Regions from separate parts of the Kocuria sp. CPCC 205260 genome, predicted to be linked through region 1. Evidence: predicted binding sites of a transcription regulator. Region 1 holds the regulator's gene; the other holds the start of a gene.
What was found. Region 1 encodes HrcA, which represses chaperone genes, less so after heat shock. Its sites were predicted from a motif close to TTNGCACTCGNNNNNNNCGAGTGCNAA; they were not measured.
Positions count from the first base shown of each region.

Region 1 (7,720 bases):
TGACCCGGGAGGACCTGCAGACGCTGGCCGACGGAGGATTCACCCGCGTGTCCTTCGGCGTCCAGTCCGCGGTGCCGCACGTCCTGCGCACCCTGGAGCGCACCCACGATCCCGCGAACGTCCCGAGGGTCGTGCAGTGGGCCAAGGAGGCCGGGCTGTCCGTGAGCACGGATCTGATCTACGGCACGCCGGGGGAGTCGCCCGAGGACTGGAGGGAGTCGCTGCGCCAGGCCATCTCCCTGGAGCCGGACCACCTCTCCGCCTACTCCCTGATCGTGGAGGACGGCACGCGCATGGCGGCGCAGATGCGCCGCGGCGACGTGGACCCGGTGGACCCGGACGACCAGGCGGAGAAGTACGGGATCGCCGAGCAGATGCTCTCCGAGGCAGGCTTCGAGTGGTACGAGATCTCCAACTGGTCCCGGGTCGCGGGCGGGCGCAGCGCGCTGGAGAACCGCTCGACGCACAACCTCGCCTACTGGCACAACCAGGACTGGTGGGGCGTCGGCCCCGGCGCCCACAGCCACGTGGGCGGCGTGCGCTGGTGGAACCGCAAGCACCCCATGCCGTACGCGCAGACGGTGCGCAGGGGCCTCTCTCCCGCCGTGGGCCGCGAGCAGCTCGACGACGACACCCGGTACATGGAGCGCGTGATGCTCGAATCCCGCATCGCCGACGGCATGCCGCTGACGGCGCTGCGTCCGGAGGGGCGCGAGCAGATCGCGGGGCTGGTGGCCGAGGAGCTGATCGACGGCCGCAGCGCGCTGAAGGGCCGGCTCGTGCTCACGCTGCGCGGCCGCCTGCTCGGGGACGCCGTGGTGCGGCGGCTGCTCGTCGACTGAGCCGCAGGGCTCTCGGACCCGTCGGAACGGCCGGTCCACGGCCGGGCACACCTGCGGCTGACATGCAGAAGGCCCCGCCGAAGCGGGGCCCTCTGCGCGTGCCGCGGGGCGTCCGGGTCAGTTCTGCGCGCCGGCACCCGGCTCGGGGGCATCAGCGGTGCGGCCGCTGGGGGTGACGACCTGGCCCTGGGCTGTGACCGGACCGGAGGTCTCGCGCTCCCGGCGGCGCTCCTGGCGTCGGCTGGCCAGGGCGTCGTAGAGGTACCAGTTGAGGCGGTAGCGGTACGGACGCCCGGAGTTGGCGGAGACGGCTGCGGCGACCGAGGAGATGGCGAGGATCAGCCAGGCTGCGGCGGCCAGGATGGCGAAGATCCAGCCGACCCACGGGATGAAGGCCAGCAGCGCGCCGGCGATCACCACGAGGGTGGGCAGCAGCGTGAAGTTGGCGGCCTCCAGGGACTCCTGCTCGGTGAAGCGGGCGCGGCCCCTGGCCCAGCGGTGGATGATCATGCTGGGCACGCAGCCGACCACTCCGAGCATGTGCGTCAGCGTGGCCAGCTGCTGATCGTCCGAGACGGAGACCGGACCGGGCTGTGCGCTGAGCCCCTCGTACTCGTTCGGCGCCAGGGCCGCCTGGTCGTCGGAGCCGAGGTCGTCCGGCTCGGCACCGGAGTCGCTGAGACGCTGGGGGTTGCTGCTGGAGACGGCCACTGTCCACCTTCGAGGTCGTGTGACCGGCAGGGCCGGTCGTGCGGGCGCCGCAGGTCCCCTGGGGGTCGGGGAGGCGCTCGGGTCCTGCACAGTCTAGCCGCTGACGGCCTCCGAGGGCTTCGTGCGAGGCCCCGTGTGACGGGTTGCTCAGGCGCTGCCGGGGACCGTGACGAAGTCGATGAGCTCCTCGACGCGCCCGAGCAGCGCCGGCTCCAGATCGGCGTAGGTGTCCACGCGGGAGAGGATCGAGCTCCAGGCCCGTCCGATGTCCTCGGGGGTCTCGTGCGGCCAGCCCAGTCCGCGGCAGATCCCGGTCTTCCAATCGATCCCGCGCGGCACCTCGGGCCAGGCGCGGATGCCCATGGCGCTGGGCTTCACGGCCTGCCAGATGTCGATGTACGGGTGGCCCAGCACCGCCACGTTGCCGGGGGCGGACGGCACCCGCATGGCCTGCTCGGCGATCCGGGACTCCTTGGAGCCTGCGACCAGGTGATCGACCAGGATGCCCAGGCGCCGCGACGGCCCGGGGGAGAACTCCGCGACGGCCGCGGCCAGATCGTCCACGCCGTGCAGCGGCTCGACCACGATGCCCTCGACCGCCAGGTCGTGGCCCCAGACCTTCGCGACCAGCTCGGCGTCGTGCTTGCCCTCGACCCAGATGCGGGAGGCCTGGGCCGTGCGGGCGCGGAAGCCCTCCACCTCGACCGACCCGGAGCGGGTGCGCGCGGGAGCCTTGGGGGCGCTGCGGCGCTGAGGCTCGGCCGCGATCACGGGCTCGCCCTCGAAGAGGAAGCCGGGTCCCAGGGGGAAGCTGCGGATCCTGCCCCGACGGTCCTCGAGGCTGAGCACGCGCATGCCGCCGATCGTCTCCAGACGCACTACGGCCCCGACCCAGCCGGTCTCGAACTCCTCGAGGACCATGCCGCGGGCCACCGGCAGCTGACGCGGCTCGGGCGGGCGGTTCGAGGCGGACAGGTCGCTGAGGGAGCGCGGTCCCCAGGACGAAGGGGGCATGGAGGCCTCCAGATCGACGGACGTGGTGGTGCGGTGCGCCGGAGGGGGCGCCTCCGGGCGGATCAGCGGCGAGCGTACCAATGCCCCGGTGCGAGCGCGGAGGCGTGAGCCCGCCTACACTGGCTTAGCAGTGTGTGCCCCCGAGTGCCAGAATGGTCCTCCGAGCGAGCACGCACAGCGCAGGAAGGAGCGGAACATGGATCACCCCCGGCGACTGCAGGTCCTGCAGGCCATCGTGGAGGACTATGTCCACTCCCGGGAGCCGGTGGGCTCCCAGGCCCTCGTCGAGCGCCACGCCCTCGGCGTGTCCTCGGCGACCGTGCGCAACGACATGGGCGTGCTGGAGGAGGAGGGCCTGATCATGGCCCCCCACACCTCCTCGGGTCGGATCCCCACGGCCAAGGGGTATCGCGAGTTCGTCGACCGGATCGCGGCGGTCCAGCCGCTGACCCCGGCCCGGCGCCGCGCGATCCAGACCCTGCTCGAGGGCGCCGACGGCATCGACGACGTCATGGAGCGCACGGTGCGCCTGCTCTCGCAGCTCACCCACCAGGTGGCGGTCGTGCAGTACCCGTCGGTGAGCTCGGCCGCGCTGCGGCACCTGGAGCTGGTGCGCATGGACGAGCACCAGGTCCTGCTGGTCGTGATCCCCACCGACGGCCGGGTCTCCCAGCGGATGCTGCGCATGCCCGAGCCGGTGGCCGAGTCCGTCGTCCTGGATGCCCGGGCGAGGCTGCTGGGCGCGGTCGTCGGGCATCCGCTGGCCGGAGCCGGTGCGGCCGTGATGGCCGCGGCCCAGCAGGCGCCCCCGGCCGAGCAGCCCCTGCTGGAGGCGGCGGCCGCGGCCGTGGCCGCCGTGCTGGACAGCGCGTCCGGGCAGCGCATGCTGCTGGCAGGCACCGCGAACCTGGCCCAGTCCACCGACGACTTCCGCCGCAGCATCGGCCCCGTGCTGGAGGCGCTCGAAGAGCAGGTCACCCTCCTGCAGCTGCTCTCGGAGATGGAGCAGGACGAGCGCGGGGTGGCCGTGCGCATCGGCGCGGAGGACTCGTCGGACCCGCTGGTCGAGACCTCTGTCGTCGCCACCGGATACGGTCCGCAGCGCAGGGCCAAGCTCGGCGTGCTGGGTCCCACCCGCATGGACTACCCGCAGACCATGGCGGCGGTGCGCGCCGTGGCCAGCTACCTCTCGCGCTCGCTGCCCAGCTGAGCCGCACCGAACAGACTCGCGCTCTCCTCGAGCCCGGCCATGCGCCCGGCGAGGGGCGCGCAGACCACGAATCCCAGAGATGACGAGGACGGAACGACCTGTGAGCGATCACTACGAGACCCTGGGCGTGTCCCGGGACGCCTCCGCCGAGGAGATCAAGCGCGCCTACCGCAAGAAGGCCCGTCAGCTGCACCCGGACGTCAACCCGTCGCCGGATGCCGCCGATGAGTTCAAGCGCGTCTCCCACGCCAACGACGTCCTCTCCGACCCGGAGAAGCGGCGCATCTACGACGCCACCGGCAATGAGAACGGCGAGTCCGGCTTCGGCGGAGGCGGCTTCGGCGGCGGCGGGTTCGGGGGCTTCGGCGACATCTTCGACGCCTTCTTCCAGGGCGGCGGAGCCCAGGGCCCCAAGTCCCGCACGCGCCAGGGCCAGGACGCCCTGATCACCGTGGACGTCTCCCTGCAGGAGGCCGTCTTCGGCACCCAGAAGCGGATCACGGTGGACACCGCGGTCGTGTGCCCCGAGTGCCAGGGCACCTGCTGCCAGCCGGGCACCCACCCCGAGCAGTGCACCGACTGCGGCGGCCAGGGCCAGGTCCGCCAGCCCATCCGCTCGCCCCTGGGCACCGTGATGACCGTGGCCGAGTGCCCCACCTGCCGCGGCTACGGCGATGTCATCAAGTCCCCGTGCCAGGAGTGCTACGGCCACGGGCGCGTGCGCGACAAGCGCCCGCTGAACGTCAAGATCCCCGCCGGCGTGCGCAGCGGAGTGCGCATCCGCCTGTCGGGGCAGGGCGAGGCCGGCGTGGCCGGCGGCCCCAGCGGCGACCTGTACGTGGAGACCAAGGTCACCCAGGACCCCACGTTCACCCGCGACGGCGACGACCTGCACGTCACCGTGCAGATCCCCATGACCTCGGCCGCGCTGGGCACCACCCTCAAGCTCGACACCTTCGACGGCCCCCAGGAGATCTCGATCCCCGCAGGCACCCAGTCGGGTCAGACCCGCCGGGTCGAGGGCCTGGGCTCCACCCGCCTGCGCAGCCAGAGCGGGGAGCGCGGCGATCTGGTGGTGCACCTGGAGGTCGAGACCCCCGAGGACCTCACCGGCGAGCAGCGCGAGCTGCTCACCCGGCTGGCCTCCCTGCGCGGCGAGGAGCAGCACACCGGAACCGCCGTGAGCCGCACGCAGGAGCGCGGGGGCGGCGGCGGGTTCTTCTCGCGGCTGCGCGACCGCTTCGCGGATCAGTGAGGCGCCGGACATGACCACGCTGCCCGTCTTCCTCGCCGAGACCGAGATGCTCGGCGCCGGCGCGGGGGAGCAGATCGTGCTCAGCGGCCCTGAGGCCCGCCACGCCGCCACCGTGCGGCGCCTGAGCACCGGCGAGCGGCTCGAGCTCGTCGACGGCCGCGGGCTGCGGGTCACCGGCAGCGTCGTGAGCGCCGCCGGCGACCGGATCGAGCTGCGCGTCGAGGACTCCGTTGAGGAGCCGGCGCGCAGCCCCGAGCTGGTCCTCGTGCAGGCCCTGGCCAAGGGCGACCGTGATCTGCAGGCCGTCGAGTCCTGCACCGAGCTCGGCGTCGAGGCCGTCATCCCGTGGCAGGCCGAGCGCTCGATCGCCAAGCTGCGCCCCGAGCGCCAGGCCAAGCAGCTGGCCAAGTGGGAGTCCGCCCTGACTTCGGCGGCCAAGCAGTCCCGACGGGCTCGCTGGCCGCAGCTGCGCGAGCCGGTCACGAGCTCCTCGCTGGCCCGGCTCATCGAGGAGGCGCCGGGCACGCGCTGGCTGGTCCTGCACGAGAGCGCGCAGCAGCGTCTCACCGAGCTGCTTCCGGAGCTCGCGTCCCACGAGGACCTGGAGGGGATCGGGCTGATCGTGGGCCCGGAGGGCGGCGTCTCGGACACCGAGCTCGAGCGCTTCGTGCAGGCCGGGGCTCAGCCGATGCTGCTGGGCCCGGAGGTCCTGCGCTCCTCCACGGCAGGGGCCGCTGCCGTGGCCGTGCTGTCCTGCGCTCTCGGGCGCTGGTGAGCATCCACGGCGGCACAGCCGCCCGCCGGCGCGTCGCACCGGCGCGATAGCATGGGCCCTCGAACCGCACCTCGGCCTGCACCAGCTGCAGCCTCCCGTGCGGAGCAGACCACGCGCAGCGCAACGGAAGGCGGCAGCGGCCACACGGCCCTCACCATGGATCACAGCACCCTCTCGGACACCGAAGCGGACCCGCAGCGTCCCGTCGGGGCACCCGCGCAGGACACGTCCCCGGAGCAGGAGCGCGTGCGGCGCACCGTCGTCTTCCACGACCGCGAGACCATGGTGCGCAGCATCGGCCAGGCCGATTCCGCGCTGACCCAGATCGAGCTGGCCCGTCCGGGCACCCATCTGCGCGCCCACGACCTCACCGTCTCGGTCGACGGCCGCGCGGAGGACGTCGCCGTCGTCGTCGCGCTGCTCGAGGAGATCCGAGCCCTGGCCTCCCAGGGGACGCTCGTCACCCCGCAGGTGATCGCGCAGCTGATGGGCATCCTGGGCAGGGATGCGGCGGCACGGCCCTCGAGCGCTCTGAACCAGGACATCCTCAGCTCGCGCGGGCGCACCATCCGCCCCAAGACGATCAACCAGAAGCTCTACGTGGACGCCATCGACGACCACACCGTGACCTTCGGCATCGGCCCGGCCGGCACGGGCAAGACGTACCTGGCCATGGCCAAGGCGGTGCAGGCACTGCAGCGCAAGGAGGTCTCGCGGCTGATCCTCACGCGTCCCGCGGTCGAGGCCGGCGAGCGGCTGGGCTTCCTGCCCGGCTCCCTCAACGAGAAGATCGACCCCTACCTGCGGCCGCTCTTCGATGCCCTGCACGAGATGCTCGACCCGGACGCGATTCCCAAGCTCATGGAGGCCGGGACCATCGAGGTGGCCCCGCTGGCCTACATGCGCGGGCGCACGCTCAACGACTCCTTCATCATCCTCGACGAGGCCCAGAACACCACGCCCGAGCAGATGAAGATGTTCCTCACGCGCCTGGGCTTCGGCTCCAAGATCGTGGTCACCGGCGACATCACCCAGGTGGACCTGCCCGGCGGCACATCCTCGGGCCTGCGCCAGGTCGAGCACATCCTCCACGGCGTCGAGGACATCGCCTTCCCGGAGCTGACCAGCGACGATGTCGTGCGCCACGAGCTGGTGGGGCGGATCGTCGATGCCTACGAGGTCTTCGGCGTGACCAACCGCCGGCGCCAGGAGCGCCGCGAGCGCAAGGACGCCCGTCGTGAGGCCGCAGCCCAGCGCGGGACGTCGCAGGACGCACAGGAGCGGCAGGGGGAGGACGCATGAGCGTCGAGTTCGACATCCGCCCGCTGCCGGAGGACGCCACGGCCGCCGATCGCGCCAGCTGGGAGGCGTACGTCCCGGCGCGGCAGCGGGAGCTGATCGAGCACTGCTTCCGCGAGCTGCACCTGTCGAAGTCCGTCGAGCTGTCGATCGCCGTGGTCGACGAGGACGAGATGTCCGAGCTGCACGTGCAGTGGATGGATCTTCCCGGGCCCACCGACGTCCTGTCCTTCCCCATGGACGAGCTGCGCGCCGGCACCGCCCAGGAGCCGACCGAGGGCGTGCTCGGGGACATCGTGCTGTGCCCGCCGGTGGCCGCCAGGCAGGCCGCCGAGGCCGGGCACAGCACCGAGGACGAGTTCGCCCTGCTGACCGTGCACGGCATCCTGCACCTGCTCGGCCACGACCATGCCGAGGACGACGAGCGCACGACCATGTTCGCCCTGCAGCGACAGCTGCTCAGCGGCTTCCTGGGCCGGCAGGCCCCCGCCGAGACCATCCGCTGAACCGCCGCCGAGCGCAACGCAGCGGCCATCCCGTCCTCACCACGACACCTGAGAGCAGCACCTGAAGATGAGCGAGACAACCCGGACCGGCGGCCCCGCGCAGTGGGA
Region 1 is NZ_JAVKPT010000001.1:115,224-122,943, reverse strand. Features, by position in the region: gene hemW (radical SAM family heme chaperone HemW) at 1-842, shown strand, start outside; gene RF645_RS00510 (DUF4870 domain-containing protein) at 960-1,553, opposite strand; gene RF645_RS00505 (DUF3097 domain-containing protein) at 1,701-2,567, opposite strand; gene hrcA (heat-inducible transcriptional repressor HrcA) at 2,764-3,777, shown strand; gene dnaJ (molecular chaperone DnaJ) at 3,878-5,032, shown strand; gene RF645_RS00490 (16S rRNA (uracil(1498)-N(3))-methyltransferase) at 5,043-5,807, shown strand; gene RF645_RS00485 (PhoH family protein) at 6,090-7,109, shown strand; gene ybeY (rRNA maturation RNase YbeY) at 7,106-7,612, shown strand; gene RF645_RS00475 (GTPase Era) at 7,680-7,720, shown strand, end outside.

Region 2 (7,720 bases), on a different contig from region 1:
GTACAGGAAGACGGAGCCGCCCACGAGCTCGATGATGATCCCGACGACGCCCTGGGCGTAGAAGACGTGGTTCATCAGGAAGTAGGCCCCGGAGAGCACCACGAAGCCGATGAGCATGGCGACCGGGAAGATCCGTCGGTGGTCGTAGGTGTCGGCGAACTGGTAGGCCAGGGTGGCCACCAGGAAGCCGAGGAAGGTCAGCGGGCCCACCAGGGCGGTCGAGACGGCCATGAGGATCGAGATCAGGAACAGGATCCGGATGGTCTCCCAGCGGTGGTTCAGCCCCAGGTTGTTCGAGACGTCGGCGCCCATGGCCACGACGTTCAGCCGCCGGGCCGACAGCCACAGCGCCAGCCCCGCGGCCAGGCACAGGGGGATCGCGATCGGCAGGAGGCTCGCATCCGCGTTGGACACGGAGCCGAAGAGCCGGGCGTTGAGGACGTCGAACTCGCTGGGGGTCAGCAGACGCTGCATGAAGGTCGACACTGAGCCCAGGCCGCCGCCGATGATGATGCCGACCAGCAGCATGACGTGCATGCTGCCTCGGCGCCCGGCGAGCAGCCAGGTGTACAGGGCGGTGGCCAGCAGGACCATCAGGGTCACCTGGACCACGAACTGGGTCATGCCGCTGAAGGCCACCAGACTGGCGGCTCCGGCGAAGTAGACCACGCCCGTCTGGATCGCCACGTACAGGGACTCGAAGCCCATGATCGACGGGGTGATGATCCTGTTGTTGGTGGCGGTCTGGAAGCTCACGGTGGCCATGGCCTGGCAGAACGCCACCACGCCCATCACGATCACATTGGTCAGCCGCAGCTCGGCGATGCGCCAGAACCCCGGCGTGCCGAACGGCAGCGGGTTGTCCCAGGCCAGCAGGCCGCCGGCGAAGAGCAGGGACAGCGCGAGCAGCACCACGACCACGATGACGTAGCGCCGGCGGGCGGCGGGGGTCGCGAAGGCCCCGGCGCTCGAGCGCTGGGCCTTGGCGGTCGTGGGTCTGGCGAGTGTCATCCGGGGGTCCTCCATCAGGCGCTGCGGCGCTGGCGCAGCAGCAGGGCGACGAACACGACGGCTCCGACGATGCCGAGGATCACGGAGACGGGGATCTCGAACGGGGCGATCAGCGTGCGCCCCAGCAGATCGCACACGGTGACGATCGCGATGCCCAGCAGGCAGACCCAGGGAAGGTTGGAGCGCAGGTCGTCGCCGCGGATCATCGAGACGATGTTGGGCACGATCAGCCCCAGGAACGGCAGATTGCCGACCACGACGGTCACCACCCCGGTGGCGATCGCGATCAGGATCGTGCCGAAGAGGATGATCCGGCTGTAGTTCAGCCCGATGCTCGTGGCGATGTCCTCGCCCAGCCCGGCGGCCGTGAGCCTGTCGGCCACGATGAACACCACGACCACGACGGCCGCCACGATCCACAGGACCTCGTACTGCCCGCGCAGCACCGAGGTGAAGCTGCCGGCGAACCACACGCCGAGGTTCTGCAGCATGTCGGTCTGCAGCGCCAGGAAGGTCGAGACGGAGCCGACCACGGCGCCGAGCATGATGCCGACGATGGGCACGATCAGCGACGAGCGCAGGGACACCCGGCGCAGGAAGAGGAAGAAGACCATCGTGCCGATGAAGGCGAAGAGGATGGCGGTTCCCATGCGCGTCATGAGCGTGGCAGACGGGAAGACGATCATGGCGGTGAGCAGGCCCAGCCCCGCCCATTCGGTCGTGCCGGTGGTCGTGGGCTCCACGAAGCGGTTCTGCGTCAGCAGCTGCATGACCAGCCCGGACATGGACATGGCCGCCCCGGCCAGCACGAGGGCGATCGTGCGGGGAAGGCGGGTGATGCCGAGCATCTCAGCGCCGCCCTCCGAGCCGAGGTCGTAGACCCCCGTGAACAGGGACAGGACCAGCAGCCCTGCGACCGCTGCGGTCGCCAGCCACAGCTTCCAGTCGAGCAGGGCTGCGGCGAGCCCGGATCGTCGGGTGCTCGCCTCGGCGCCGGTGCGGGCTTCGGTCATCGGGGTCCCCTCAGCATGGTCGGGCGGTGCGGAGGCATGCGCCTCGTCCCGGGAGGCCGGGCACGAGGCGCATGCCTCAGCGGCGGCACCTGCATCGGGCCTCGACGCCGGTGCCGCCGCTGACAGATCAGCAGGTCAGCTGCTCTTGGACTCGAAGGCGTCGGCCAGGCCGTTGAAGATCTCGGTGTAGGTCTGGATGCCCTCGTTGGTGTAGGTGTCCGCCGGAGCGTAGTAGATGTTGCCCTCCTTCACGGCGGTCACGTCCTGCAGCGCCTCGGACTGCTCGATGACCTCGGCGGCGGGGGTGGCGCCCTCCTCCGAGCTCACGCCGGCGTCGCGGTCCAGGACCACGATCCAGTCCGGGTCGGAGTCGGCGATGGCCTCGACGGAGATGTCGTCGCCCTGGTGGTCGTCCGAGGCGCCTTCGACCTCGAGGGCCGGGGTGAAGCCGAACTCGTCGAACAGCGGCCCGAAGGTGCGTCCCACGCCCGGGGCGATGTAGCCGATCTCGCCGCCGGAGACGTTGACGGCCATGACGGTGTCGCCCTCCTGATAGGAGTCGGACACGCGCTGGGCGGCATCGTCCAGGCCGCCGTTGAGCGAGTCGGCCTCCGAGGTCTTGTCGAAGATCTCGCCGATGGCCGAGGTCTGGCGCTTGAGCTCCTCGAAGAAGTCCTCGCCCTCGCGGGGCTCGAACTCCACGATCGCGGCATCCGGGACGAGCTCGGCGATCTGATCGTGGTAGTCGCCGAAGCGCTGGCCGTTGACCACCAGGCTGGGCTCCACGCCGGCGATGGCCTCGAGGTCCGGCTCGCGGTGATTGCCGATGTCGACGACGTCATCGCCCTGCCAGCACTCGACCGTCTCCGGCAGCAGGGGCTTGGGCGCCGCGGCCAGCTCGACGTCCCACTCGCACAGGGTCTCGAACGTGCGGTTGTCGGTGGCGACCACGTTCTGCGGCGGCAGCGCGACGGTCTCGGTGCCGAAGTTGTCCTCGACCTCGATGCTGTCGGTCTCCCCGGAGCTGCTCGGGCTGTCCGAGTCGCCGGAGCCGCCGCAGGCGGTGAGTCCGAGGGCCAGGGCCAGGGCCAGGGGCAGGGCGGCCAGTGCGGCGCCGGAGCGGCGGCTGGGTGCAGGCATGGGAGCATCCTCTTGTCTGTCGACGACGTGGTGGCGGAGCAAGGTGAGCCTCACCTTGAGTAGGTCAGGGTTACCTTACTGGCGACCTTAAAGGATTCTCCCAGCTGTTGCCAGGGCTTTCCTCGGAGCCTGCGGGCCGGCTGGGAGTCGTTCCGGGGCGTTCGTTCCTCCGCAGTGTGCAGTTGGCACTCGCCTTGACCGACTGCCAGCGCCGTCTCTAAGGTGGCTTTAGCACTCGCCCTCGGGGGGTGCTAAGGGATTCGGGCCGATCGGCACCGCGACGACGGTTGGCAGATCCTCTGGCGCACCAGCACCGGGGTCCTCGCAGCAGCGGGGAGCAGCACCTCGGCGGGGCGCCGTGACAGCTTCAGCAACACTTCGAATCCATGAGAGAAGGAGACATCGTGTCGATCTCCATCAAGCCGCTTGAAGACCGCATCGTCGTCCAGGTCGTCGAGGCCGAGCAGACCACCGCCTCCGGCCTGGTCATCCCGGACACCGCCAAGGAGAAGCCCCAGGAGGGCAAGGTCATGGCCGTGGGCCCGGGCCGCGTCGACGACTCCGGCAACCGCATCCCGGTCGACGTCAAGGAGGGCGATCTCGTGATCTTCTCCAAGTACGGCGGCACCGAGGTCAAGTACAACGGCGAGGAGTTCCTCGTCCTGCCGGCGCGCGACGTGCTGGCCGTCGTCGAGAAGTGAGCCTGACGACCCCCTGATCACCTCAGGCGGTCCGAGCAGAGGGCGCCCGCCGCGTGCCCCGCAGTTGCGCGGGTCCGCATGGCCGGCGCCCTCTCTCGTCGATCAAGACCCCAGTCATCCCGACGGGCCCGCGCCCGTCGATCCCGAAGGAGAATCCGGCCCATGGCCAAGCAGCTGCTCTTCCGCGAGGACGCACGCAATCAGTTGAAGGAGGGTGTCGACCGCCTGGCCGACACCGTCAAGGTCACCCTTGGCCCGCGCGGCCGCAACGTGGTCCTGGACAAGAAGTGGGGCGCCCCCGTCATCACCAATGACGGCGTGACGATCGCCCGAGAGGTTGAGCTGGACGACCCCTACCAGAACCTGGGCGCCCAGCTCGCCAAGGAGGTCGCGACCAAGACCAACGACGTCGCCGGCGACGGCACCACGACCGCCACCGTCCTGGCGCAGGCGCTCGTGGAGGAGGGCCTGCGCAACGTGGCCGCCGGCGCCGCCCCGGGCCAGATCAAGAAGGGCATCGAGGTCGCCGTCCAGGCGGTCGCCGATCGCCTGCTCGAGGACGCCCGCGAGGTCTCCGGCGACGAGGTCGCCAAGGTCGCTGCGATCTCCTCGCAGTCCGAGGAGATCGGCGAGCTGATCTCCCGGGCCTTCGAGGTCGTGGGCAAGGACGGCGTGATCACCATCGAGGACGGCTCCTCCACGGAGATCGAGCTCGAGGTCACCGAGGGCATGCAGTTCGACAAGGGATACCTGTCGCCGTCGTTCGTCAAGGACGCCGAGCGCCAGGAGGCCGTCATGTCCGACGGCCTGGTCCTGCTCTACCAGGGCAAGATCTCCTCGGCGCAGGAGCTCATGCCGGTGCTCGAGAAGGTCGTGCAGACCAAGAAGCCGCTGACGATCATCGCCGAGGACGTCGAGGGCGAAGCCCTGTCCACGCTGGTCGTCAACAAGCTGCGCGGCACCCTGGACGTCGTGGCCCTGAAGGCCCCGGGCTTCGGCGACCGCCGCAAGGCGATCATGGAGGACCTGGCGGTTCTCACCGGCGGCACCGTGGTGACCTCCGAGCTGGGCATCGCCCTGGACCAGGTCTCCCTGGAGCAGCTGGGCTCCGCCCGCACGGTCACCGTGACCAAGAACGAGACCACGATCATCGACGGCGGCGGCACCGCCGAGGCGATCTCCGAGCGCGTGGACTACATCCGCGGCCAGGTCGAGCGCACCGATTCCGAGTGGGACCGCGAGAAGCTGCAGGAGCGCCTGGCGCGCCTGGCCGGCGGCGTGTCCGTCATCAAGGTCGGCGCGGCCACCGAGGTCGAGGCCAAGGAGCGCAAGCACCGCATCGAGGACGCCGTCTCCTCGACCCGCGCGGCCCTCGAGCAGGGCATCGTGGGCGGCGGCGGCTCGGCGCTGGTCCACGCCTCTGCGGCGATCGACGACGTCAAGGCCCAGCTCGACGGCGACGCTGCCGTGGCCGCGGACATCGTGCGCCGCGCCCTGCGCCAGCCGCTGCGCTGGATCGCGCAGAACGCCGGCCAGGACGGCTGGGTCGTGGTCTCGCGCGTAGAGCAGATGGAGCTCGGGCACGGCTACGACGCCAAGGCCGATCAGTACACCGATCTGCTGGCGGCGGGCATCATCGATCCCGTCAAGGTGACCCGCTCTGCGCTGCAGAACGCGGCCTCGATCGCGGCCCTGGTGCTGACCACCGAGACCTTGGTCACCGACAAGCCCGCGGAGGACGATCAGGACGACCACGGCCACCAGCACTGATCCGGAAGCTGCGGCGCTGACAGCGGCCGAAGCAGGCCGAGGACAGGCCCGGGTCCCGTCGCACTCGCGGCGGGAGCCGGGCCTTCTGCGCACCTCGGACGATGCCGCGGGCGGGCAGCCTGCGCTGGTAGGTTGACGCCCGTATTTCCCCCGGAGGCTGCGCATGCATGCAGGCTTCCGCATGACCCGCTGCCGTGGCCGCAGCACGGAGGAGAAGCATGTCCGAGCAGCAGGAGACAGGCGGCACCGCGGACGACGCCCGCCGCCGGGAATCCGTGGCCAGGTACTCCGGCTTCCGCCCGGAGATCCAGGGGCTGCGCGCCGTCGCCGTGATCATGGTCGTGCTCTACCACGTCTTCCTCGGGCGGGTCTCGGGCGGCGTGGACATCTTCCTGCTGATCTCGGCGTTCTTCATGACGCTGTCGTTCGTGCGCAAGCTCGAAGGCGGGCGCCCGCTGCGGATCGGACGCTACTGGCTGCACACCTTCAAGCGGCTGCTGCCGCTGGCGGTGCTCACGGTGCTGGGCACCCTGGTGCTGGTCGCTCTGTTCTTCCCGGCCTACCGTGTCGAGGAGGCCCTGCGTCAGGCAGCGGCGGCCCTGACCTACACCGAGAACTGGGTCCTGGCTCTCACCTCGGTGGACTACTACGCCGCCGACCGCTCCACGGCCAGCCCGTTCCAGCACTTCTGGTCCCTGTCCGTCCAGGGCCAGGTCTTCCTGCTGTGGCCGCTGCTGTTCGGACTGACCTGGCTGCTGACCCGCGGCCGGTCCCGCCTGCGGCCCGTGCCTGTGCTCGCGGTGCTGTTCAGCGCCATCTTCGCCGCCTCGCTCGTGTTCTCGATCGTCACGACCGCCACCCAGCAGGAGTTCGCCTACTTCGACACCCGAACCCGGCTGTGGGAGTTCGCCCTGGGCTCGCTGCTGGCCTTGGCGCTGCCCTTCATCCGACTCCCGCGGTGGCTGCGCGTGGTGCTGGGGTGGGTGGGGTTCGTCTCGATGGTGCTGGTGGGCCTGCTGGTCGATGTGCAGGGGGCCTTCCCCGGCTGGATCGCCCTGTGGCCCCTGCTCTCGGCGGCCGCCATCATGGTCGCCGGGCAGACGGACTCGCGCTTCGGCCTGGACCGGATCTTCGCCGCCAAGCCGCTGGTGCGCCTGGGGGACTCCTCCTACGCGCTCTACCTCGTGCACTGGCCGCTGCTGATCACCTACCTGGTCATCCGCGACCGCCCGGAGGCGGGGCCGCGCTCCGGGGTGGTGCTGATCGTGCTCTCGCTCGCTCTGGCGATCCTGGCGACCAAGCTCATCGAGACGCCGCTGAAGAGCTGGAAGTGGCCCGAGGCCACCAAGCTGCGCCTGGCCGGAGCGGTCGTCGTGTGTCTGGCGGTCGGTCTGGGGCCGGTCCTTGCCTGGCAGCAGAGTCTGCGCGCGGACGTCGCCGAGGCCCCGGACGGCCCCACGGCCTCGAACCCGGGTGCGCTCGTGCTGCGAGACGACGTGCAGACCGCGCCGGATCCCGACGCCCCGACGATTCCGCTGGCCGCCCAGCTCGACGACCAGGCGCCGGACCGGGGCGCGGCATGCCCGAGCGAATGGGACATCCCCGTCGGATCGCAGCAGTGGTGCCGCGAATCGGTGCCCGCGGAGGACCCGTCGCAGACCGTGCTGCTGATCGGCAACTCGCACTCCGAGCACTGGCTGGACGCCCTGCGGCCGGTGGCCGAGGCGAACGGCTGGCGGGTGGTCAGCTACATCAGGCCCGGCTGCTATTGGACGAGCCACGAGGACCAGCTCGATGACGAGTGCGGCCCCTGGCTCGACGGCTCCATGCCCCTGGTGCATCAGATCGACCCCGATCTGATCATCACCCAGTCGACCTTCACCAACGCCGAGGGCGAGTACTACAAGCCGGACTACGACCAGCGCGTGCGCGAGGTCACGGGCGAGGGCTACCGCGTCCTGGGAGTGCGCGACATCCCGCGGTTCGATCAGGCTCCGCCGGAATGCGTCATGGAGGAGGGGTCCGCGCAGGCTCCGCAATGCCAGAAGACCCATCCCATGCTCGGACAGCCCGATCCCATGCAGC
Region 2 is NZ_JAVKPT010000003.1:198,907-206,626, forward strand. Features, by position in the region: gene RF645_RS08135 (iron chelate uptake ABC transporter family permease subunit) at 1-1,011, opposite strand, end outside; gene RF645_RS08140 (ABC transporter permease) at 1,026-2,024, opposite strand; gene RF645_RS08145 (siderophore ABC transporter substrate-binding protein) at 2,160-3,164, opposite strand; gene groES (co-chaperone GroES) at 3,569-3,865, shown strand; gene groL (chaperonin GroEL) at 4,028-5,635, shown strand; gene RF645_RS08160 (acyltransferase family protein) at 5,854-7,720, shown strand, end outside.
Region 2: a site for HrcA is predicted at 3,347-3,373, ahead of groES (co-chaperone GroES). Genes of this name have one in related genera too.